DNA from 4 places in the Ferrimonas sp. genome. Region 2 is predicted to be linked to each of the others. Evidence: riboswitches for the same ligand, from Rfam matches in the RefSeq annotation. Region 2 holds a riboswitch; each other region holds the start of a gene.
The links. Region 2 has a riboswitch for cyclic di-GMP ahead of ACN0RV_RS07700 (hypothetical protein). Riboswitches for the same ligand answer to the same signal wherever they lie in the genome.

Region 1: another riboswitch for cyclic di-GMP. It lies ahead of ACN0RV_RS12770 (Ig-like domain-containing protein); the one in region 2 lies ahead of ACN0RV_RS07700 (hypothetical protein).
Region 3: another riboswitch for cyclic di-GMP. It lies ahead of ACN0RV_RS01755 (hypothetical protein); the one in region 2 lies ahead of ACN0RV_RS07700 (hypothetical protein).
Region 4: another riboswitch for cyclic di-GMP. It lies ahead of ACN0RV_RS01140 (hypothetical protein); the one in region 2 lies ahead of ACN0RV_RS07700 (hypothetical protein).

Annotation. Positions count from the first base shown of each region.
Region 1 covers NZ_JBLXDO010000013.1:99,357-104,926, forward strand. The annotation lists gene ACN0RV_RS12765 (hypothetical protein) at 1-313, shown strand, start outside; gene ACN0RV_RS12770 (Ig-like domain-containing protein) at 394-2,718, opposite strand; cyclic di-GMP riboswitch class I at 2,785-2,869, opposite strand; gene ACN0RV_RS12775 (DsbA family protein) at 3,446-4,357, shown strand; gene ACN0RV_RS12780 (HlyD family type I secretion periplasmic adaptor subunit) at 4,458-5,570, opposite strand, start outside.
Region 2 covers NZ_JBLXDO010000006.1:71,177-76,746, reverse strand. The annotation lists gene ACN0RV_RS07710 (glycosyltransferase) at 1-668, shown strand, start outside; gene ACN0RV_RS07705 (HAD family hydrolase) at 697-2,256, opposite strand; cyclic di-GMP riboswitch class I at 2,657-2,741, shown strand; gene ACN0RV_RS07700 (hypothetical protein) at 3,193-5,570, shown strand, end outside.
Region 3 covers NZ_JBLXDO010000001.1:366,489-372,058, forward strand. The annotation lists gene ACN0RV_RS01735 (cytochrome b) at 1-25, shown strand, start outside; gene ACN0RV_RS01740 (cytochrome c1) at 25-720, shown strand; gene sspA (stringent starvation protein SspA) at 813-1,442, shown strand; gene ACN0RV_RS01750 (ClpXP protease specificity-enhancing factor) at 1,435-1,872, shown strand; cyclic di-GMP riboswitch class I at 2,339-2,419, shown strand; gene ACN0RV_RS01755 (hypothetical protein) at 2,502-4,529, shown strand; gene mraZ (division/cell wall cluster transcriptional repressor MraZ) at 4,894-5,352, shown strand; gene rsmH (16S rRNA (cytosine(1402)-N(4))-methyltransferase RsmH) at 5,352-5,570, shown strand, end outside.
Region 4 covers NZ_JBLXDO010000001.1:244,299-249,868, reverse strand. The annotation lists gene ACN0RV_RS01160 (hypothetical protein) at 1-395, shown strand, start outside; gene ACN0RV_RS01155 (TatD family hydrolase) at 392-1,168, shown strand; gene hemB (porphobilinogen synthase) at 1,323-2,294, shown strand; gene ACN0RV_RS01145 (thioredoxin family protein) at 2,456-2,995, shown strand; cyclic di-GMP riboswitch class I at 3,189-3,268, shown strand; gene ACN0RV_RS01140 (hypothetical protein) at 3,351-5,570, shown strand, end outside.

The DNA of each region.
Region 1 (5,570 bases), on a different contig from region 2:
GACCGGAGTGGCCGTCACCCTGACGCCTCTGAGCACTACCCTGCAACCCGCAGGAGATACTGGTGACTGTACCACCTACAGCGGCTCCTACTCACCGGACACCATCCCTGCCGGGGATATTTGCCCCTTCTCCGATCAGGTGAAGGCCACCGCCATTGCTCCGGTGAACTCTGCTGGCGCCGGCTGTACGCTGCTGGGTGATGGCACCAGCGAGTGTGAAGCCATCTCCAACACCGCCACCTGTAACCTGAGGGCGGTCAATGGCGACAACAACTGTGCCACAGGTCCCCTGAGTCCCCTTCCCTCTAACTAGGAGGCATTAAAAGGAAACGGGGCGATGGTTAACACCATCGCCCCGTCTTGATTAAACAGATTGCAACTGGCAACAACTCCTCACTTGCCGCCCTTACCTCCTTTTCCACCGCCACCATTGCCGCCACCACTCTTCTGCAGGGTGATGCTGACCTGACCGGTGACAGTATCGGTGCCATCAGACAGCTGATAACTGAAGCTGTCGCTGCTCTTGAATCTGTTTGCCGGCGTATAGAGGATGGAGTTGTCCCCCTGCAGGGTGACACTTCCTTTGGCCCCTTGCGTGGTTCCCACTACCTGCAGGGCGTCACCATCCGGATCCCAGTCGTTACCAATAACATCGATAACCACTGACTCCACCTGGGTCAGCACCACGCTATCTTCCACGGCTACCGGCGCCTGATTGCTGCCCCCGGAGCTGTCACTAACGATGTAGGTGACCACATTACTGCTCTGATAAGCGGCATCGTTACCGTGAACCGCGTTGACGGTCAGGTCGTAATAGCCATCGGTTGCAGAGGTGGAAGAGGTTACCGTCAACTCAGTGGTTGCCGTCGCACCCGGCGCCAGCCTCAGGGAGGAGTCGGCAAAGGCAGCACTCCAACCCTGTGGCACATTGGCTGCCAGATCGATGGGGCTATCACCACAACCCTCTGCATCGGTGTTGGTGACGCTGACGGAGTAGGTCACCGGTGTGCCGGGGGCTACCCACTGGCTCTCACCCGGCGTCACCGCCAGATGAGGCGCGGCAAAAGAGCAACTGGTCTGGTCATAGCTGATGCTGACGGTGGCGCCATCGCTGCCGATGCTGGTCAGGGTGATGCTGACCCCGGCAGTGCTGTCTGTGTAGGTCTGCCCCAACGGCAAGGCCAGGTCATTCCAATCGTAGTACTGGCTGCCCGGGGTCATATCCAGCAGATAGCCACTGCCGGCATACTGGTCGGTTCCCAGTCTCACCACCAGCCCCTGTTGAACACTGTCACCGTATGGGGAGCTGTTCAGGAATTCATCGAACCCTTGTGCCTGGTGAGTTTCCAGGTAGTACCAGCGCTGCTGGCCGGTCACCGGATCCAGATCACGTGGCACCCGTATCGCTTTGGTGCCACTGCTTTGCAAAGACGCGGGCTCCAGTTGATATTCACCGGAAACACTGGCGGTCACAACCGGAGGGGTACCGGCATAATTGAGCCAGCCCAGGCGCTCCTTCTGAAAGGCACTGAAATGACCCGCGGTGTGCTGCCCCATACGGTCCAGCACATCTCCATACTCAACGGAGATGCAGCCATCACTCAAGGGGGGCTTGCCCGCACAAGCCAGGGCGTGGGAGTGCATCAACCCCAGGTTGTGCCCCAGCTCGTGAGACACCACTCCAGCTGAGTCCAGGGTGCCATCAAACCATGCGTGAGAGGGAGACCCACCAACGGTGGCCTCACCTGACCAGGAACAACCGATATTGGGGAAGGCGTACACCAGACGGTCATAACCCGACAGATCTGCACCGCTGTCGATGGCTGCGCTCCTAGCCGCCTGGGCAATGTCCATGGTTGGGCAGCCGGTAGGATCGACCGCCAGGGTGAACCAACCAAGCACCTCACCGCTCAACCAGGTCTTACCAAAAGAGTTTTCCCGGATAAAGTCATCGACCTCACCAAACACCAGATCATGGGCTTGTTGCGCCGTCCAGGGTTCTTGAGTGTTGCTGGTGAAGTTCACCAAGAGTACTGCGGTACGTTGTTCACCCAGCGCATCGGTCAGCGCCGGCTCACCACTGCTGGTGTTTGTGCCATCGGCCGCCAGGACCAGGATGTCGCTGTCCGAGGTCAGTGCCATAGCCTCGCCTACGCGCAGGCCGTTGGCGCGCACCTTGGTGCCACTTGCCAGGCCTCTCGCCTGACTGCCAAGATGCAGAGTGATGCGCTTGCCATTGGCCATCTTCAACTGATGACGCAACTTATGAGTGCCATCCTCATAATCTTCGTAAAACACTTCCAGCTCACCATCAACACTGCCTTTATACTCCAGCATCGCCTGAACCTCGGCTGGCATTCCCTGGCGGCTGTTCGCAGGTAGGGCTGCTTTCAGGGCGGCGGCCGGATTGTGCTCGGCGAGCTGCATCAACTCAGCCTGACGCACACGTACCGTGTTGACCAATTGATCGAGCAGCGCCGCTTTCTGAGCTTCATCAGCCTGGCGGTACTGCATCATGAGATCGGCGAGGGCCATGGACTGGCTGCTGAAAGAGTGCTGACTGTGTGAAGCGCTCTGGGCCGGGGCCGCGTTGGCATGGTTCACCGCCATCGGCAGAGACAAGCCGAAGGTAACAAGGGCAGCGAACAACGAGGAGCGAGCGGATAGGTTGGCCACGGCGAGATCGCGCGAAGCCACGGAGAAGTTTATTGTTCTCAATTGGGAACCCTCAAAGTTTACAAAAACTCGAAAGCTCCCAAAATCGGGCAGAGGCAGCGCGACTCCTTCGGTAGTCCAGCCCTCTTTGGTTAAACCAAAGAGCTGTGACTTTGCGTACCACCAGTTGCCCGGAGGCTTGCCTTTTCGGGAGTGCTTTCGATTATTTTACCGACCAAATGGTTTTTATCTGGCCAATTTATTGATAATCCAGCAAGAACATCAAATGTGAGCACCCACTTCGCCCACAAACCCCGCATTCATTGACGCGAAGTAAAGGCATGCTAACAACCACCGCAAAGGGAGACAACGTAAACTCGTCGATTTTTTGATCGATATTTCCGAATTTACTTTGCCTGGTGAAATGGCGCTAAAGATGTGTTTGGACACTCTCAGGCTAACCTAACCATGAAGACAACTGGACTGTTTAATTTAAAACTAAAAAACCAAATAATAATAAATCAGCAAGTTGAAAATGATATTTAAGATATATCGGATGCAGTTATCACTATTTCAGTGAAAGACTGAAAAGCAACCATTCAATACCCGTCAATCCAGGTAAAACAAAAAGTTTCATGCCTCGGCGTTCAATAAATCAGGCAAAAGCCTGCGACATCCGGCTGCTGCGTCACCTGTCGATGAGCTAGCCTAAGGGTAGCGCCATTTGTCGAAGATCAGGAACAAGCCGGCCCCCGGCCCCCGGCCTCAGTCACCTCCAACCGGAGTTATCATGAACGACACCATACACCGAACACTCAGTATCACCGTCGCGTTGCTGGGAGGAATCTTGCTCCTCTCACTCTGGAGCTCCTGGGTGTGGGCAGAGGAGACCCCAAAGCAGCAGGAGCACGCCGCTCTGGTGGAACAGATCACTCGGGAAGTGATCCGGGAACTGAAAGAGAGCGGTCAGTTGAAGGAGGAGGTAGATCAGGGCATTCAGGAGTACTTCGACCAGCAGCGTCAAGCCAGAGCCAAAGCTCGCGAGCAGAGAGAAAAGTTGGCTCAGGAGCGGGCGAAACTGGTGCGCCCCCCCACTCCGGGACGAGACCACTTTTACGGTAACCCGGATGCCCCCATCTCCCTAATCGAATACTCAGACTTTGAGTGTCCCTTCTGCAAACGATTTCACTCTACCGCACGACAGCTGGTGGACCAGTCCAATGGGCAGATAAACTGGGTCTATCGCCATTGCCCTCTGGGATCCCACAACCCTGGAGCCCAGAAACAGGCAGAGGCTTCAGAGTGTGCCTTTGAACTGGGGGGAGACTCCGCCTTCTGGCGCTTTACCGACGCGATCTACCTTCGTACCAAGTCCGGTGGCCAGGGGTTTGCCCTTGAGGGCCTCCCCCCCCTGGCCGAGGAGATCGGCCTGAACAAAGAGCAGTTTCAAGAGTGCCTGGACAGTGGCCGACACGCCAACCGGGTCCTCGAGGATTTCAACGAGGTCGCAAAAATTGGCATAACCGGCACTCCCGGTAACATCCTTCGCCACAACGCCAGCGGGGAGGTGATCCAGGTGTCGGGAGCAAAGCCTCTTGGAGAACTGAAACAACATGTCCAGGTCCTGGTGGGACAGACGCAGCTACTGAGTCAGCAAGGCGCAGCGGCGCCAAACTCTCCTGAAGCCAGAAAGCAGGAGTGAGTACCCTAGAGACTCAGATCAAGCCCAAAAAGGTCTGCGATCGCAAGGCGTGGCTTGATGGCTGTAAAAAAGGAGGGCACTGCCCTCCTCTCTGTTACCCCTAGCGTTCTCGCAGCGCGTTGGCCCGGGCACGATTAATGGGTTTCAGCAGGTAATCGAGCACAGACTTTTTGCCTGTGAGGATGTCCACCGACGTCATCATGCCGGTGATGATGGGCAGTGGGTTGGCCTCGGGTCCCAGGTAGGCCCGGTCGGTTTCCACCCGCACCAGGTAAAAGCTGCGACCCTCTTCATCGATAACCGTATCCGGGCTGACGTGCACCACCTTGCCATGCAGGCCACCATAGATGGCAAAGTCATAGGCGGTCAGCTTGACCACCGCTTCCAGCCCGGTACGGATAAAGGCGATATCCTCCGGCTTGATGCGCGCCTCCACCAGCAGGTTACCCTCCAGGGGCACAATCTCCACCAGGTTCATCCCCGGCTGAACCACCCCGCCCAGGGTGCTGACGTTGATGGTCTGAATGATGCCGTGCATGGGGGAGACGACCAGGGTGCGATTGAGTTTATCCTCCAGCCCTACCCGGCTCTCCTCCATCTGATTCAGTTCCGACTCGCTGGTGCTCAGCTCACTCAGGGCATCTGAGCGGGCCTTGGCCACCATCTCGTACTGTTTCTGAATCAGCTCGGCGGTCTCCTTCTCCACCATGGGGATGGAGAGACGAATCGCTTCCCGTTCGCCGTTGAGATCATTGAGGCTGCGCTGATCCTGGAGAAACTCGATCTGGGACACCACCCCTTCAATCACCAATGGCCGCTTGAGCTCAATCTCCTCTTCGGCCAGCTCATAGGAGATTTTCAGGCTGGCCCCCTTGTTCTTCAGGGCGATCAGCTCATCCCGCTTTTGGTCAACCTGGCCGGAGAACACATCCAGTCCGGCTTCCAGATTATTGATTTTGCCCTCCAGAACTTCCCGCTCCCGAGCGACCAGCATGCTGAGTTCCGTGGGCAAGCCGTTAAGGTATACAGAACTGGCCTGCAGGTTGGGGGCGCTGAACTGGTGAGACTCATGCATCAGCCTGAGGATAGAGGCCTCATCCTTCAGACGGGCGACAATCACCCGCAAGTTATCGTAGGCCTGCTCATTCTCCCTGAAGGTGGCCTTAAACTGAGTGTCGTCCAGCCTGAGCAGGGGCTGACCGGCTTCCACCTG
Region 2 (5,570 bases):
CCCTGCTCAACGCCCGATTTGACCTTCCTGCGGAGAAACAGAAACTCCTGCCCAACTTTGTCGCCGAACGCCACTGGAATACCACACCGGACTTTCAGGCCGATCGCCTTGTCTCCATCATGGATCTCAACGTGCTCAAAAAGAAGGGACTCGCCCGCCTGGTGCGGGTAGTGGCCAAATTGGCGCCCAGATACCCTGATCTGACCCTGGAGATCATTGGTGGAGGCACGGCTGCAGCCTTCGACGAAGCCAGGAAGTTGATCGACCATGCCGAGATGAGTGACAGAGTGATCCTCAAGGGCGAGATGGACAACACCAGCCTTTTGTCTGCCCTGCCCCAGTATGGGGGCATGGTGCTTCCCAGTGTCGATGAAACCTTTGGCATGGTCTACGTGGAAGCACTGCTCAGTGGCGTCCCCATTCTGCATTCCGAAGAGACCGGCATAGACGGCTTTCTCGACGATGTTCCGGCTCGCGTGGTGGCCGACCCCTACAGTGACGACTCGGTGGCAGATGCCATGGAGCAGCTACTGGAGAACCAGCGGGATTACCGTGACTGGCTGTTGGCTCATCAGGAGTTACTGGCTGAGAAGTTCAGCAGGACGCAGCACATCAACGACTACAATCGTGACTTTCAATTGCTGCCCCTAAGCAAAATGACCACCTGAATAAGTGGCTTCGACAGAGTCCCCTCCGTCAGGCTCCCTTGTCCTCCTCGACACCGGTCGGCAATACGCCGGGCTCTGCTCTGTCCGCAGGTTTAAGCGGTGCCATCGCGTCCCTGAACCCCCACACATCCTTGGCGGCACGTACCACAACATAGGCAAGAATGACCAGCGTCTGCCACTGGGTTAACTGCGACCAGCTTGTCGCACCGGATACCCAGCAGAACAGCAGCACCATAAACAGCATCAGCCCATTAAACAGGTGCAGCGGCATGCCTTTACGTTCCCCCCCAAATCGATAGGTCACATAGGGTATCCATTTGGACAGACCGTGGGTAAAGCAGAAAAGTGCCCCAACCAGCGAAGAGCTGAACACAACGAAATACCCCGCGGTTCTGGCCAGTTGCAGCAGCAGCATGGGTACCGCGCGTCCTCTCTCCCTGATGCGGTTAAACCAGAAGAAGGTGCCTCTTACCACCAGGAGCAACAGCATGAAGCTGATCCAGACCGAGAGCGTCGCTTCCATGCCCTGCATACCCGACACCCGGGGCACCCAACTGAGATCCCGCGCCAGCCAGGCGGCGGGTAGCGCCAGAGCCATGGCACACACCCAGGCAAACCAGGGTCGAAAGGCACTGCCCAGCCTGAGAAACGCCTCACTGACCTTAGGCTTGGCCTCGTAGAGCAGACCCAGCCTGTCATTCTCGGCATAGCCAATCTCATAGGCACTGAAATAGGAGAGCAGGAAGAGAAACAGGCTGGCACAGGTGAGCAGGGGCTCAGGGCTGGTTAAGCCGAACACCAACACTATGGTCAGGTAGTCATGGCCTATGACGGATCGGGTAAAGTAGCTCTCCGTGGGGCGCTTTACCTTCTTGGTATACACGAAGGGCAGCATGGGATCCATGCCTGCCCGTACAGGGCGGCTCTCTGGCCATCTGCACAGCAAGCCCTTCGCGCTGGCCTCGAGCAGATCCCTGTCCAGCATGCTGTCAGTGACGCACCAGGCTCGCCCTAACACCTTCTCACCAAGAGACAACCTGATGGATTGCGCTTTTCCTTGCTGACGGAAATGGACTGCATTGTCCAATGTTGAACTCACCTGCAATGGCCAGGGAATTTGGGCGGCTTCCAGCAAGGGCTTCACGATAAAGTCAAAGCCGTAGCTCACCAGATAGATGGGACCATGGTGACGCCGCAACGGTTCGACCAGCCTGTGGTTAACAAACCCAGGCCCCAACTGCCTGACACGTCTGACCCACAGCTTCCTGGACCAGGGAAACAGGATAAGCAAAGCTTTGACCCGATAGAGATCCCGGTAATGGCGCTGTTCAGTGCCGGTAAACCACCGCCAGGGTTGCAACACGTCCATAAATTGCAGCAGCAGAGCCACCAGCAGGGACGGCTGTACCGAAGCAATAAACTGTTCGGTGGAGTTACTGAGCCACAGGGTATCGTCCACATCCACCAAAAGAGGCGTCCCATCCGGGCAGCCCCTCAGACTGTCGACGAGTTCATCGGGCTGTACCAGAAAAGGGGGGGCATCCTTCCTTTGCTCGCATTCGCTGACCGGCACTTTTGTCTCGTCCACGAAGTCAACTCTCTGTTTCCTTTAACTGGTCTAAGTTTAGGCAGGCTGTGCTGGTCCCTCCACCTCCCGGGAAAAAACACCCTCAACCGGGCAGATCTTGTCCACACAATTCTCACAAATGAGATTCTCCCCTCACACAATGTCCGCCTAAATTAAATTTTCCCTACTGACAAAGAACCTTTTGCACATAGTAAATAACAAAATTTTTACCACTCACGGAAGTGGCTGTTTTAAGGTTAGATAAACACCACTTTGCGCCATTTTTACCCTACATTTCCAAACATTAGGTTGTTTTTCGATCATTGATTAGGCATTCTAACCTCGCCTTAGGGCACACGCGTCGCTTGCAACACATAAGGAATGTTAACCACATGTTGCGAGCGACTGTTGTAACCACGACAGCAGACAAAGGCAAACTTAGCGAAAGCTAAGGACGCAATATCTCCGGTCTAAAGACTTCGGTCCATGATAGCGGGATTACCTCATGTCGATGGTGTACTGTGGACACACAACTCCTTATTAGAATGGAGGTTGTGTCTTGTAGTCGCAGTCCCTCACTGACGTCGCCATTTTGTCTGCCCAGCTAAATTGAGGCTTGTCATTATGGCTCGGCAGTTTTATTGGGGGAAACCACTTGGGCAAGGTGGTGCGCTATCGCATGCCCTTGTTTTTGTTTTCTTTCTCTCTATTTTTTTTCCTACGACCGTAACCGCATCCAACGCCGTTCATTTCAACGGCAGCGACGCCTATTCCAAGATTGATGCCTGGCAACCCAGCGGCCCCTACAAGGTTGTCGCCTGGTTGGCCGAGCTTCATCCAACGTCCAGTAACAGGACGATCCTTCTGAGTTCATCCTCAACCACCGATTTCCTGTCATTTACCCACAGCAGCGTTCAGGGTAAATGGGGCAGCGACTATCCGGGTGTTTGGAACAAGTTGGATTTCGCCACCTCGCGCTACCTGGAGATCCAGGTGGATTACGGCAAGCTGACTGCATCCGACGGCACCTCCACCAGGAGTGTGCGCAACAAGAGCATCCAGCCCACTGCGACCGCATTTGACTGGCTCTATCGCCGCGGTTACAGCGACTTCTCTCAGGGTGCCATCCAGGGACTGGCCCTGATCGATCTGGCGAATGCCGCCAATTCCCGAGCGTTTGCCTTTCATCAGGGCAAAGGCCTGGTCGAGGTAGGCGGCAGCGCGTCCTTTGACCCTCTGGTGAACATTGGCACAGGCGACTGGCGCACCGGCCCCCATACCATCGACAACCCCGCGCCTGACCATTTTGACGATGGTCAGTGGAATGCCGCATTTGGCAACGGCGGTGTCGATCCCGTGGAGCCTACCGACCCAGTAGAGCCCACTGACCCAGTGGAACCGACCGACCCAGTGGAGCCGACAGATCCTGTCGAACCTGCGCCTTCCGGTGAGTCTACCGCTGCACGCTTTAACGGTGACAACGCCTATGGCGAGATTGCCACCTGGCAGCCAACAGGTAAGTTCCGCGTCATCGCCTACCTGAGCGAACTGGACCCCGTTGCCGATCAGCGCACCATCCTGCTCAGTGACTCCAAATCCAAGGAGTTCATCGGTCTGAACCATGGCAGTGTTCAGGGGCAGTGGAACGGCCAGTACCCCGGTATCTGGAACAAGTTCAGCTTCAACGCCACCAAGTACCTGGATCTGACCGTCGATTTCGGCAAACTGACCGCCACCGATGGTCAGGTGACTCACAGCATCAGCAACAGCGCCATCGACCCCACCAGCGTCGGCTACAACTGGCTGATGCGCCGCGGCAGCAAAGATTTCTCCCTGGCTGGCGTACAGGCGATCATCCTGATGGATCTGGTCAACCCGGAAAACTCCCGCGCCTATGGTTTTGAAAGCGACCAGGGCCTGGCGGAAGTGGGTGGCACCAGTGGGGTAAACACCCTCGCCGGCGTACAGACCGGTGACTACTCCGTGGGTACTCACCAGGTAACCAACCCCGACAGCAGTGTGTTCAGCGACGCCGAATGGCAAGCCGTATTCGGTGGCACTGACACCACTGACCCAGTTGAGCCTACAGATCCCGTTGAGCCCACCGACCCGGTTGAGCCCACAGATCCTGTTGAGCCGACTGATCCGGTTGAGCCTACCGATCCCGTTGAGCCCACGCCTCCTGCAACCACAGGTCAGGCGGTACGCTTCGACGGCGTCAACAACTTCGGTGAGATCGCTTCCTGGCAGCCCAAGGGTAAGTTCCGGGTTGTGGCCTGGCTGACCGAGCTGGACAGCGACAGCGGCGCGCGCACCTACCTGCTGAGCAATTCCGGCACCTCCGAGTTTATCGGCTTCACCCACAAAGATGTGCAGGTGAAGTACGGCAGCGACTTCCCCGGAATCTGGGGTAAGTTTGACTTCGCCGGTCAGCGTTACATCGATGTGACCATCGACTACGGCAAGCTGACCGCCAGCGACGGTGTCACCACCGCCTCTGCCAGCAGCACAGCCTTTGATCCGACTGCGGTCTCTTTCGACTGGCTCTACCGCCGCAACGGCACCTACTCCAAGGGTGCCCTGCAAGCCATCAGCCTGATCGATTACGCGGACCCTGCCAACTCACGCACCTACGCCTTCGATGCCGAGCAAGGCATGGTGGAGCTGGGCGGCAACAACGGTACTGTGCACAACACCAGCGGCTCTGATTACTTCCAGGGCAACCTGAGTGTGTCTAACCCCGAACCTACTCACTTCGACCAGGCTCAGTGGGATGCCTTCTACCCCGAGTCTGATGCCCCAGTGGACCCTGTTGATCCAACCGAGCCCACAGACCCGACCGAACCGACTGATCCAGTAGACCCGGTTGATCCCGTTGACCCGGTAGACCCAGTCGACCCGGTGGATCCTGTAGACCCAGTTGATCCCCCGGTGACCAACCCGGATGCTGGCCTGCTTCTGCCTGCCGACGCCAAGGCGGTGCAGTTCGATGGCAACGGTGCCTACCTGGACCTGCAGACCTGGCAGCCTGGCGGTGAGTACCGCGTTGTTGGCTGGCTGAGCCAGCTTGACGGCAACGCCGATGCCAAGAGCTACCTGATAAGCGGTAACGGCAACTACCTGGCGTTCAGCCACCACAGCGTGGAAGCCAAGTTTGGCGGCTCCACCGTGCGCATCGATGGCAGGTTCGCCTTCGACCAGACCCGTTACGTAGAGATCAACGTAAAGTCTGGCGTTCTGACCGCTTCCGACGGCCAGACCACGGTATCAACCAACAATGGCGCGGTGTCCACCAACGCCAGCTATGATGCAGCTTTCCGCAACGGCAGCAGCTA
Region 3 (5,570 bases), on a different contig from region 2:
GGTTCCAGAGAGGGTGACAGGCTAATGAAAAAGGTATTCGCAGTATTGATCGCTTGCCTGCCGGCCCTGGCTTACGCCGCCGGCGGCAGCAATGAACACGTGGTCAGCGCCAACATCGACCTGACTGACAAGGACTCTCTCAAGCGTGGTGCCCAGGCGTTTATGGATAACTGCAGTGGCTGTCACAGCCTGCAGTACCAGCGCTATCAGCGCATCGCCGACGATCTGGAGATGACCGCAGATGAGGTCAGCGCCCTGATTCACACCGATGCCAAGGTGGGTGAGCAGATCACTTCTGCCCTGAGCGGTGATGACGGTGCCCAATGGTTTGGCGCGGCGCCACCGGATCTGACTCTGGAAGCCCGTCTGAGAAGTCCTGACTGGATCTACTCCTATCTGAAGACCTTCTATGTGGATGAGAGCCGTCCATTCGGTGTCAACAACCTGGTGTTCCCTGCCGTGGGCATGCCCCATGTTCTGGAGGGGCTGCAAGGCACTCCGGTTCTGCAGGAGGATGGCACCATTGTGGCCACCGGCGGTACTCTGACCGCCGAGGAGTACGATCAGTATGTCCGTGACATCACCAACTTCCTGGCGTACACCGGTGAACCGGTCAAGCTGGAGCGTGAACGTCTGGGCAAATGGGTACTGGGTTTCCTGTTTATCTTCTTCATCGTGGCCTACCTGCTGAAGAAGGAATACTGGCGTGATGTACACTAAACGCCAATAAGGTTACAATCTACCTCTTGCGCAGTTGGGGGCGGTCTCGCCCCCAACTGTTTTACCGTTTCTGAAAGAGTTTGGAGGATTCGATGGCTGTTGCTGCCAATAAGCGCTCTGTAATGGCACTGTTTTCCGGTGCTAGTGATCTGTACAGCCACCAAGTGCGCATCGTGTTGGCTGAGAAGGGCGTGGGTGTCGAGGTGATTCAGGTTGACCCCAACCATCTGCCGGATGAGCTGGTGGAGTTGAACCCCTACAACAGCGTACCGACCCTGCTGGACCGCGAGCTTGTTCTGTATAACTCCCGCATCATCATGGAGTACCTGGACGAGCGATTCCCTCATCCACCGCTTATGCCGGTATACCCAGTATCCCGTGGCCAGAGCCGTCTGATGATGTACCGCATCCAGAAAGATTGGTATGCCCTGGCCGAGCGCATCATGCGTGGAGACCGCGCGGAAGCGGCCCGCAAAGAGCTGACTGAAAGCATCCTGGGACTGGCGCCCGTGTTTGCCGAGACTCCCTACTTCATGAGTGAGGAGTTCACCCTGGTCGATTGTTACCTGGCGGCCCTGTTCTGGCGTCTGCCTCAGCTGGGTATCGAAGTGAGCGGTCGCGGCAGCAACGAGGTCAAAGCCTACATGACCCGCGTATTTGAGCGTGAGTCCTTCAAGGCTTCCCTGACTGAAGCCGAGCGTGAGCTGCGCATCGGTGTCTGAGCTGAGCCCTCAACGCCCCTACCTGCTGCGGGCGATGTATGACTGGCTGGTGGACAACGGTCTGACCCCCCACCTGGCGGTCAATGCGGATCTGCCCGGTGTGGTCGTTCCTCGTCAGTATGTGAAGGAAGGCCAGATCGTGCTGAACGTGGCGCCTCACTCTGTGGGGAATCTTCAGCTGGGCATCGATGAGGTTCGGTTCAATGCCCGCTTTGGTGGACAGCCCCAGGCCCTGGTCCTGCCCCTGTACGCCATCGAGGCGATCTACGCCCGCGAGAACGGAGCTGGCACCCTGTTCCCGCCGGAAGAGGCGTACGAGCAGGTGCTCGAGGGCGATGATGCGCCCCTGCCGGAACCGTCGGCCACAGAGGCTGAACCCAAGCCGGAGGCTCCGCAGAAGGGGCGCCCCAGCTTACGAGTGATCAAATAAAGACGAAACGCGGCCATGGCCGCGTTTTTTATTGTCCTTTTCATGGAAAGTTCCATGAACTTTGTTCGGGAATCCGGAGCAAAGGTTCGGGATAACTCCGTGCTTCAAGCTGAACGAATTGTAACCGATCCCTTTGGTGTGATCTGGATCGCAAAATTGCCTTTATGGACTAAAGTTTTCCAGCAAGAGACGAGCCTTGTGTTCTCGCCCGTCAGCACAAGAGAAATGCTCAATATCCCAGTTGCTTACCCTTATCTTTCATCAATTCCACGTTCGACATTCTGTTTAACCTCCTTCTAAAGTTTGGTTAAACAAGGTCATAAATCACTCAGAAATGGTCCTCTTTTCAAGTCAACTTGGTGAATTTGAGTGGTTTGTCCAGAAAGTGGTCGATCAGTATTCTGTTCCCCAGTTATTTCGGTGCATCCCCGGTTGGGGACACCAGTTCAACACTCAATTATCAGACAGCAGATAAAGGCAACTCCCTTTGTGGGAGGCGCAAAGTCACCGGTCTTACCATCAGTGGCAAGACAGCGGGACTACCTCATGTCTGGCATCGGTCTTCCTTCCCGGGTTGAAGTCCCTGCCTGCGCACGCCTCTTATCTGCCGACAGTTGGAGAAATCAGACTTGAATCGGCAACAAGAACAGATTAACAACGGCATCGTACCGTTGAAGAGCTTGTTTGGGGCAGCACTTCTTACTTTTACCCTGAGCGCCTGTGGCGGTTCAGGAGGGGACAGCAGCAATCCGGACCCGGATCCGGAGCCGCCGCCGGTGATTCCTGACCCAGATCCTGAGCCGGACCCGGATCCAGACCCAGAGCCGGACCCGGACCCCGAGCCGGACCCGGATCCTGAGCCGGACCCGGACCCGGATCCTGAGCCGGACCCGGATCCCGAGCCGGACCCGGATCCCGAGCCAGACCCGGATCCGGAGCCAGAGCCGGATCCCGAGGTGGCGCCTGTACTGCAGGGCGATGCGGTCTACTTTGATGGCCAGGGTGCCTATGGCGAGATTGCCGACTGGCGTGCCGATGGTGAATTCCGGCTGGTGGCCTGGCTGGATGACGTGAACAGCGATCCTGCGGCCAGCACCGTACTGGTGTCGGCGGATGACGGAGACTACCTCTCCTTCAGCCACAACAGCGTCGAAGGCCGATGGAACGGCAACACCGTGTTGCTCACCGGCCCGTTCGAGTTCAATCGTACCCGCTATGTGGAGATCACCGTGGACAACGGTAAGCTCAGCGCGTCCGATGGCGAGAGTCAGGCCAGCATCAGCGATGGCGCAGTGGATGCCGATGCGGCGACCTACCGCTGGATCTATCGCCTGAATGACAGCTACTCCAGTGGCGGACTGCAGGCTCTGGCGCTGGTCGATCTGGACAATGCGGAGAAGACCCGGACCCTGACCTTCGAGCAGGGGCAGGGTGTGGTGGCCTCAGGTGACGGTGCCGAGGGCACCCATCTGTTGCACGGGCTGGACAGCGGCGACTGGCAGGCGATCACCTCCAACGTGTCGGCACCGGTGCCCCATGTGGCCAGTCAGGCGGACTGGGATGCTCAGTTCGACAAGAGCTATCCAAATCAGCGTCCGCTTATCGGAACCACCAATGGCAACGACGAGAAGAAGTTTGCCTGGCAGGGTCACTACTGGATGCGCGCCTATGTGCGTATGGCCGAGACCTATGGTGACACCAAGTATCTGGACTATGCGGTGGAGTTGGCTGATCACATGTTCAACTACACCGATGAGAAGCGGGTTGAACGTGGTGAGCTCAATATCCACAACGAGCCCTATGAAGGACTGGCACCCAAGCTGTACCTGAATACTCCGGGTCTGCCGGTACCTGGCTGGCGTCGTCCCTATAACGGTGCCTGGAGAAATGAGGCGTTGACCGACGGTATGATCCTCAACAGCATCCTGCGACTGGTGGATCACATCAAGAGTGAGAACCTCACCCAGTACATGGAGCGGGCGGATTACTACATAGGCCGGGCCGAGCGAATCGTGCGCGCGCACGACAGCTCGTTCAGCACCACCAAAAACGGTGCCATTCAGGGGTCCTACTTCTATGTGAACTACAAGAATGAAGACTATGGCGACGGTGGCCTGTTCTCCAACCCACTGCCGTTCAATCACGACATGACCCTGGGTACGGCGATGATCTACCTGGACAAGTGGGGTCAAGCCAACAGCGACCTGGGCCAGAAGGCCAGGGAGATCCTCGGTTTCTATATGGACAATCTGAGGATGGAGAGCGACAACCTGTGTAACTGGGACTACCAGTTCCTGGCCAACGGTGGCGGCAAGATGGAGGACTTCAACCATGCCCACCTGGATGTTGGCTTCATGGTTGTGGCCCGCCAGGAGGGGCTGCTGGACAACGACGAACCTCTGCAGTGCATGGCCAATGCCCTGGTCGAGCGCGTGTTCCTGGCGCCCGCCATGGCCAGTTTCGGCGTGGATGGCACCGGCGTCAGTTCCACCTGGGATCAGATGGCCATAGGCTACGACTGGATTGAGCTTCAGGGGTGGGATCCTCGGGTGGGCCTGGTGGCCGACCACATCCTGCGCCACTACGGGGACCTGAGCTGGTATCGCGCCTATCTGGGGGCTGCCAACTCCCTCTACTGGCAAGCTCAGGCGCAGTAACGGGCGATGACCATCGGCCAACCTCCTGCGTGAACCGGAATCGACCGGATAATCGCTCAGGGGGGACTCCCTCGGGAGTCGTCAGGCCAGCCGGCACAGCGCCGCCATATATCACGGGGTCCCTTGTCGGGCCCCGTGACTCATTTCTCCCAAGTGGGATTTATCCATCAATCCCACTTGCGATTAATTCCCGGATAACTCTCTAAAAACTAAGCGTAAAGCCCCGAAAATACAGGCTTTAGCGCCCATCAGGCTTCCTTGACAATACTCGCTTTGTGTCCATAAACTTGGTAGCTTGTGGGAAAAAGTGGTTATTTGTGGGAAAACCTTGTCCGACTGAAATTTAACAGGGATGGAGTAGCCAGTGTTCAGAGGCGCCAGCAGCATCGCACTTGATGCCAAGGGCCGGATCGCCATACCAAAGCGATACCGGCCGTTGTTGTGCGCGGAAGACGCCGGTCCCCTGGTGGTTACCGTAGACATTCATTCCCCCTGCCTGCTGCTTTACCCTCTCCAAGCCTGGAGTGAGGTGGAGCAGAAACTGGCGCGCCTGTCGGACACCCAGCCCAGTGAGCGGGCCGTAAAGCGGCTGCTGCTCGGTTATGCCAGCGATGTGGAGATAGACCGCATGGGAAGGGTACTGATACCGCCTCCCCTGCGTCAATTCGCCTCCCTGGAGAAGCAACTGATGCTGGTGGGTCAACTGAATAAGTTTGAGATCTGGTCGGAAGAGAACTGGCAGAACCAGATCCAAGCCTCCCATGCCGCAGTGGAAGCGGAAGCCTTTATCGATAATCAACGTTTACAGGAATTTGCCCTCTGATGGCGGAAACTTTTAGTCATGTCACCGTGCTGCTCAAAGAGGCGGTGGATGGATTGAACATCAAACCGGACGGCATCTATGTCGACGGAACCTTCGGCCGTGGTGGCCACAGCAGGGAGATCTTGTCCCGCCTTGGGCCTGATGGTCGCCTGTACGGCATCGACCGTGACCCTCAGGCGGTGGCGGTGGCTCAGGAGCTGGAGCAGGCTGATCCCAGG
Region 4 (5,570 bases), on a different contig from region 2:
CCGAGTCCGTGGTTAATTGCGCCAGCCTAAATGACAAGCTGGATCGCCTGGTGTGTTTCGACAAGCTGGGTAAGCCTGCCCACGCTGGCATCCCCGCCAAACCTGCCGCCCCTCAGGCAGCGGCACCGGCCGATGCCGACGAGCGCTTTGGGCTGAGCGATAAACGTCCCGAAGAGCCGGAAGCCATCAAGGCCAGCATCAACAAGCTGAAGAAAGACCCCTACGGCAAGTTCATCGTGACCCTGGACAACGGCCAGGTGTGGAAGCAGATCGACTCCAAGCGCTTCCGCCTGAAGCAGGACAAACCGGTCACCATCGAAAAGGCCTCCCTGGGCTCCTTTATGCTGACCCAGGAGGGCAGCAGCAAGAGCGCCCGGGTGAAGCGAGTGCAATGATCGACATCGCCGTAAACCTGACCTCCAGCCAGTTCAGGGACGACCTTGAACTGGTGCTTACCCGCGCCAGGGAAGCCGGGGTCGACACCCTTATCGGCCTGGCCAGTGACCTGGAGGAAGCGCAACAGCTGCAGCCACTGGCGGAGCAGTATCCCGGCATCTTCATCACCGCCGGCATCCACCCCCACTACGCCAGTCACTTTGACGCCGCCAGCATAGAACACATCGAGGATCTGTGCCGCCACCCCAAGGTGGTGGCCGTCGGGGAGTGCGGCCTGGACTTCAACCGGGACTTCTCTCCTAGACCGGACCAGCGCCGCGCCTTCGAAGCCCAGCTCAAGCTGGCCTGCGATCTGGGCAAACCGGCGCTGATGCACTGCCGGGATGCAGGAGCGGAGTTCACCGCCATGGTCTCGGACGTGCGCGGCGACCTCAGCGGCGGTGTGCTGCACTGCTTCACCGGCAGCGAACAGGAGCTGCAACAGGCCCTGGAGCTGGATCTCTACATCGGCATCACAGGCTGGGTCTGCGACGAGCGCCGGGGCGCAGAACTTGCCAGGCTGGTGCCGCAGATCCCCGATGATCGCCTGTTGCTGGAGACCGATGCTCCCTACCTGCTCCCCAGGGATATCCGCCCCAAACCCAAGACACGGCGCAACGAACCGAGATGGCTGCCACACATCGCCAATAAAGTGGCCGAGCTGCGCAACCAAAGCGTGGATGCGCTGTCCCATCACTGTCTACAGAATGCCAAGCGCCTGTTTCAAGTGTGATTAAGCTCCTGCCTTAAGGAGTAGAGTTTGCTAATATTGACGCCGTCATATCGGCCTTGACCCCCGTCACACCGTGATCGGTCTTTGGCGATACCCCCTCATTCATAAGGAGCTGCAAGTGACCGTTGTAACCGGACCTTTTTCCCGCCGCCGTATGCGTCGGATGCGTCGCCATGACTTCTCCCGCCGCCTGATGGCCGAGAGCCAGCTGAGCGTCAACGATCTGATCTATCCGGTGTTCGTTCTGGAGGGCAATGCCCGTAAGGAAGTGGTCGACTCCATGCCTGGCGTCGAGCGTCTCTCCATCGATCTGCTGATCGAAGAGGCCCGCGAGCTGGTAGAGCTGGGTGTGCCTGCCGTAGCCCTGTTCCCGGTTACCCCTCAGGAGCAGAAATCCCTGGGTGCCGAAGAGGCCTACAACCCAGAGGGTCTGGCCCAGAAAGCGGTCCGCGCCCTGAAACGTGAGTTCCCCGAGCTGGGCGTGATCACCGACGTGGCCCTGGATCCCTTCACCACCCACGGTCAGGACGGCATCATTGACGACGAGGGTTACATCCTCAATGACATCACCACCGAAGTGCTGGTGAAACAGGCCCTGTCCCACGCAGAAGCCGGTGCCGACGTTGTGGCACCCTCCGACATGATGGATGGCCGCATCGGTGCCATCCGTGACGCCCTGGAAGAGGCGGGTCATGTGAACACCCAGATCCTGGCCTACTCCGCCAAGTACTCCTCCAGCTACTACGGTCCCTTCCGCGATGCGGTCGGTTCAGCCGGCAACCTCAAAGGTGGCAATAAGCACACCTACCAGATGGATCCCGCCAACTCCGATGAGGCCCTGCAAGAGGTGGCCATGGACATCGAAGAGGGCGCCGATATGGTGATGGTGAAGCCTGGCATGCCCTACCTGGACATCGTACGTCGAGTGAAGAGCGAGCTGCAGGTGCCCACCTTCGCCTACCAGGTGAGCGGCGAGTACGCCATGCACATGGCCGCCATCCAGAACGGCTGGCTGGACGAGCGCAAGATCGTGATGGAGTCCCTGCTCTGCTTCAAGCGCGCCGGAGCCGATGGCATCCTGACCTACTTCGCCAAACGTGTGGCCCAGTGGCTGAACGAGAAGTAAGGTAAACACCTCAATGACACAAGGGGAGCCTCGGCTCCCCTTTTCATTGCCTACCCCTGTTCGGTTTTGACCGATCCCGGTCACGTTTCCACAATTCTGGAAGAACATAGTCGACAATTCTGAGTCAGACTGATCAGCAGGATAGAGAGAATGAGAGCACCATGAAAAAGACAACTTTGCTGGCCATGATGCTGGCCCCGGCTTTGATGAGCACCTCCGCTATGGCAAACTCCGGCTGTGGTTTCGAAGAGGGCCAGAAAGGTCCCTTCGCCACCTGCACCCAAGAGGAGAAACAGGAGGTAATTTTGACCGGTGAACTGGCCATGGCCGATATTATGGAAGCGATCCCCGGCTACGGCGATAACTTCGACAGCTACGCCCCCGAATCCAAGTGGATTGATGCCCTGAAGGCGGTAGACACCCCCACCGAGATCGTAGTGATCATCGGCACCTGGTGTCCCGACTGCCATCGCGAGACCCCACGCTTTGCCAAGCTGCTGGAGCTGGTGAACAATGACAATCTGTCGGCCCGCTACATCGGTGTCGACCGCCAGAAATCCGATCCGCAGAACCTGGCTGCCGCCTACGAGTTCAAGCGTATCCCCACCTTCATGGTGATCCAGGATGGCAAGGAGATCGGCCGCATCGTCGAGACTCCTGAGCACTCCCTGGAGCAGGATCTGGCCGAAATCCTCAAATAGTCCCCTCAGGCCGAATCAGCTCAACTGGTTCGGCCTCTTAGCGCCACTTCAAACAACTGATTTGTAAAGATAATATTTACAGGCGCTCATCACTTAATCTCAGCACCAAGTACACCCACTGACACCCTCACTTCACCATGCTCTAATGGGCCCGACCCAAGATAAAACCGAGCCTTGGGTTCGATTTTCGTTACGCTGACAATGGCAAACCAACCGTGAGGTTGGGACGCAAAGCTTCCGGTCTCGCCCAGGTGAGATAGCGGGGTTTCCAGCGGAGGGCCCCTGTTTGTTTTTGGGGCTCCATACAGCCAAAGACAGCGTTTGGATAGGATCAACCATTGGAGATGGTAGATTTATGCAGTTCAAGCGCCACCTTATCGCCCTGTCCCTGACAGCGGCACTGACCCAACTCACCGCCTGCGGCGGCGGCTCCTCAGACTCCGCCCCGGCTCCGCAACCCGAACCCCAGCCAGGCCAAAGCCTTCAAGGCGCCACCGCCGATGGTTACCTGGTCAATGCCCAGGTGTGCCTGGATCTCAACAGCAACGGCGAATGCGATGCCGATGAGCCCAGCACCCTGACCCAGGCCGGAGGCCAGTACAGTTTCGAAAACCTCGATGCGGCCCTGGATCTCAGCCAGGTGCAGATGCTGGTTAAGGTGATCGCCGGCCAGACCGAGGATGAAGACAACCCGGGCGTAGTGCTGACCCAGGGCTACACCATGACGGCACCGGCCGGTGTGGTGGAGTTTGTCAGCCCCCTGACCACCCTGCTCGCCTCTGAGATGGACAGAGCCGGAGTGGACCAGGAGACCGCGGCCGCGGCCCTGGAACAGACTCTGGGCATTCTGGGCTCAGACCTGAGCCTGGTGGAAGACTACATTGCCGGCAAACAACAGCAGGCCAATGGCGACGGCTACAAACGACTGCACCGGGTCGCCCAGGTGGTCGCCCGTGTCACTGCCAAGGCGAAACACGCCGTCGAGCAGAACGGCGGCACCGGTGGTGATGCCGAAGACAACGAAGTCGCGGATGCCATCGCCGAAACCCTGACCGAAAACCTGGAGCGTCTGGTAAACCGGGTCGATGAGGCGGAAGCCAACGGCCAGGAGCCCGATGCCGACACCATCGCCGATGAGGTTGCCGGCGAGCTGCCTCTTGACCCCGAAGAGGTTCAGGACAGAGTCGAGCGCAAACGTGAGCGTGGCGACCTGGAAGAGGCCAGCCTGGTGACCCTGCTCGAGTCCGAAGGGGGCATGTTCGAACTGGATGGCCACTCCGATGTGTTCTTCGACGCCAGCACCAACCAGTGCATCAAGGAGCGCGAGCTGGGCTATCAGCAGATCCAGAAGGTCGAGTCCCTGATCACCTTTAACCGCTTCCGCTACGACGGCCCCGATGCCGGCTTTGTCGAGGTCAGCGAAGATGAACAACGCGGCATGCTGGTGTGGAAAGGGGAAGCCTGGGCAGAGATGAACGACCAGGTGGAGGTTGTCTCCCTGGAGGAGGATGGCTCCGTCATCGTCAGCTCCGATATGGATGGCCGCCAGCAGGTCTGGGCTCAGCAACTGGACCTCTCTGACCTTAAGCTGAAGCGCTACGCCAAGGGCGAGCACGAGTGGAAATCCCTGTTCAGTGGCGATCAGCTGTTCCCAGAAGGCGCCAGCGGTTACCAGATGACCTTCAAGCAGCTTGAGAGTCGCGCCATGCTGCCCTACCGGGCAGAGTGTGACGCTTCTGTTCAATGGTGCAACCAGGTGGTTCTGCCCACAGGTCCGGTTCAGACCCTGGCCGAACTGATGAATGACGCCACCACCGAAGAACCCAAGCTGGTCTACATCGGCGGTGACGACGACACCAGCCTGGCCATCGCCCTGCAGGGCTCCATCGAGGAGGACCAGGGTAAGGTACAACTCTATGTGGTTGAGCACGATGAGTGTGATGACAACGGCTGCGGCGCTCCCGAGCTGAAAGAAAACGCCGACGCCAGCTGGAGCAAGACGCCCATGGGCCTGGTACTGGACCTGCCTGAGTGGGGCCACTCCTTCACCCATCGTCGCCGCGCTCAGCCCCTTCTCACCGAGTATGAGGGCGCGGTGCGCCACGGCTTTGTTCTTGGCGAGGGCCTGACCCGCAGCGATCAGTGGGGCTTCAACCAGGTGGCCATGGACGCCTTCCTGGCCAACCTGGGTACACCTGAGCTGCGTGAAGTGGAAGACGCCGAGGAGTGTGGCTTCGAGCCTGACGACGGCCAGGAGCCCGATGATGGCGTTGAGCCCGGGGAAGAGCCAACCAACCCGGACCTGGTGGCCGATGAGACCGCCATGGCCGCCCTGGTGGGCAACCGCTACCTGGCCAAGGACAGCGACTTCGAAGCCCTGCTCCACTTTATGCCAGAGGGTCGTGTCCAGGTGTGGCTGGAGGAGATGGACTCCACTGGCGACAATACCGAAATTCTGGCCGGAAGTTGGCTCATCGACGCCCAGCATCAACTGCTGATGAAGTTTGGCGAGAATGACTGGGTACTGATCCAGCTGCCCTCAGAGGGCCTGGACGGCGACGTAATGAAGGTCACC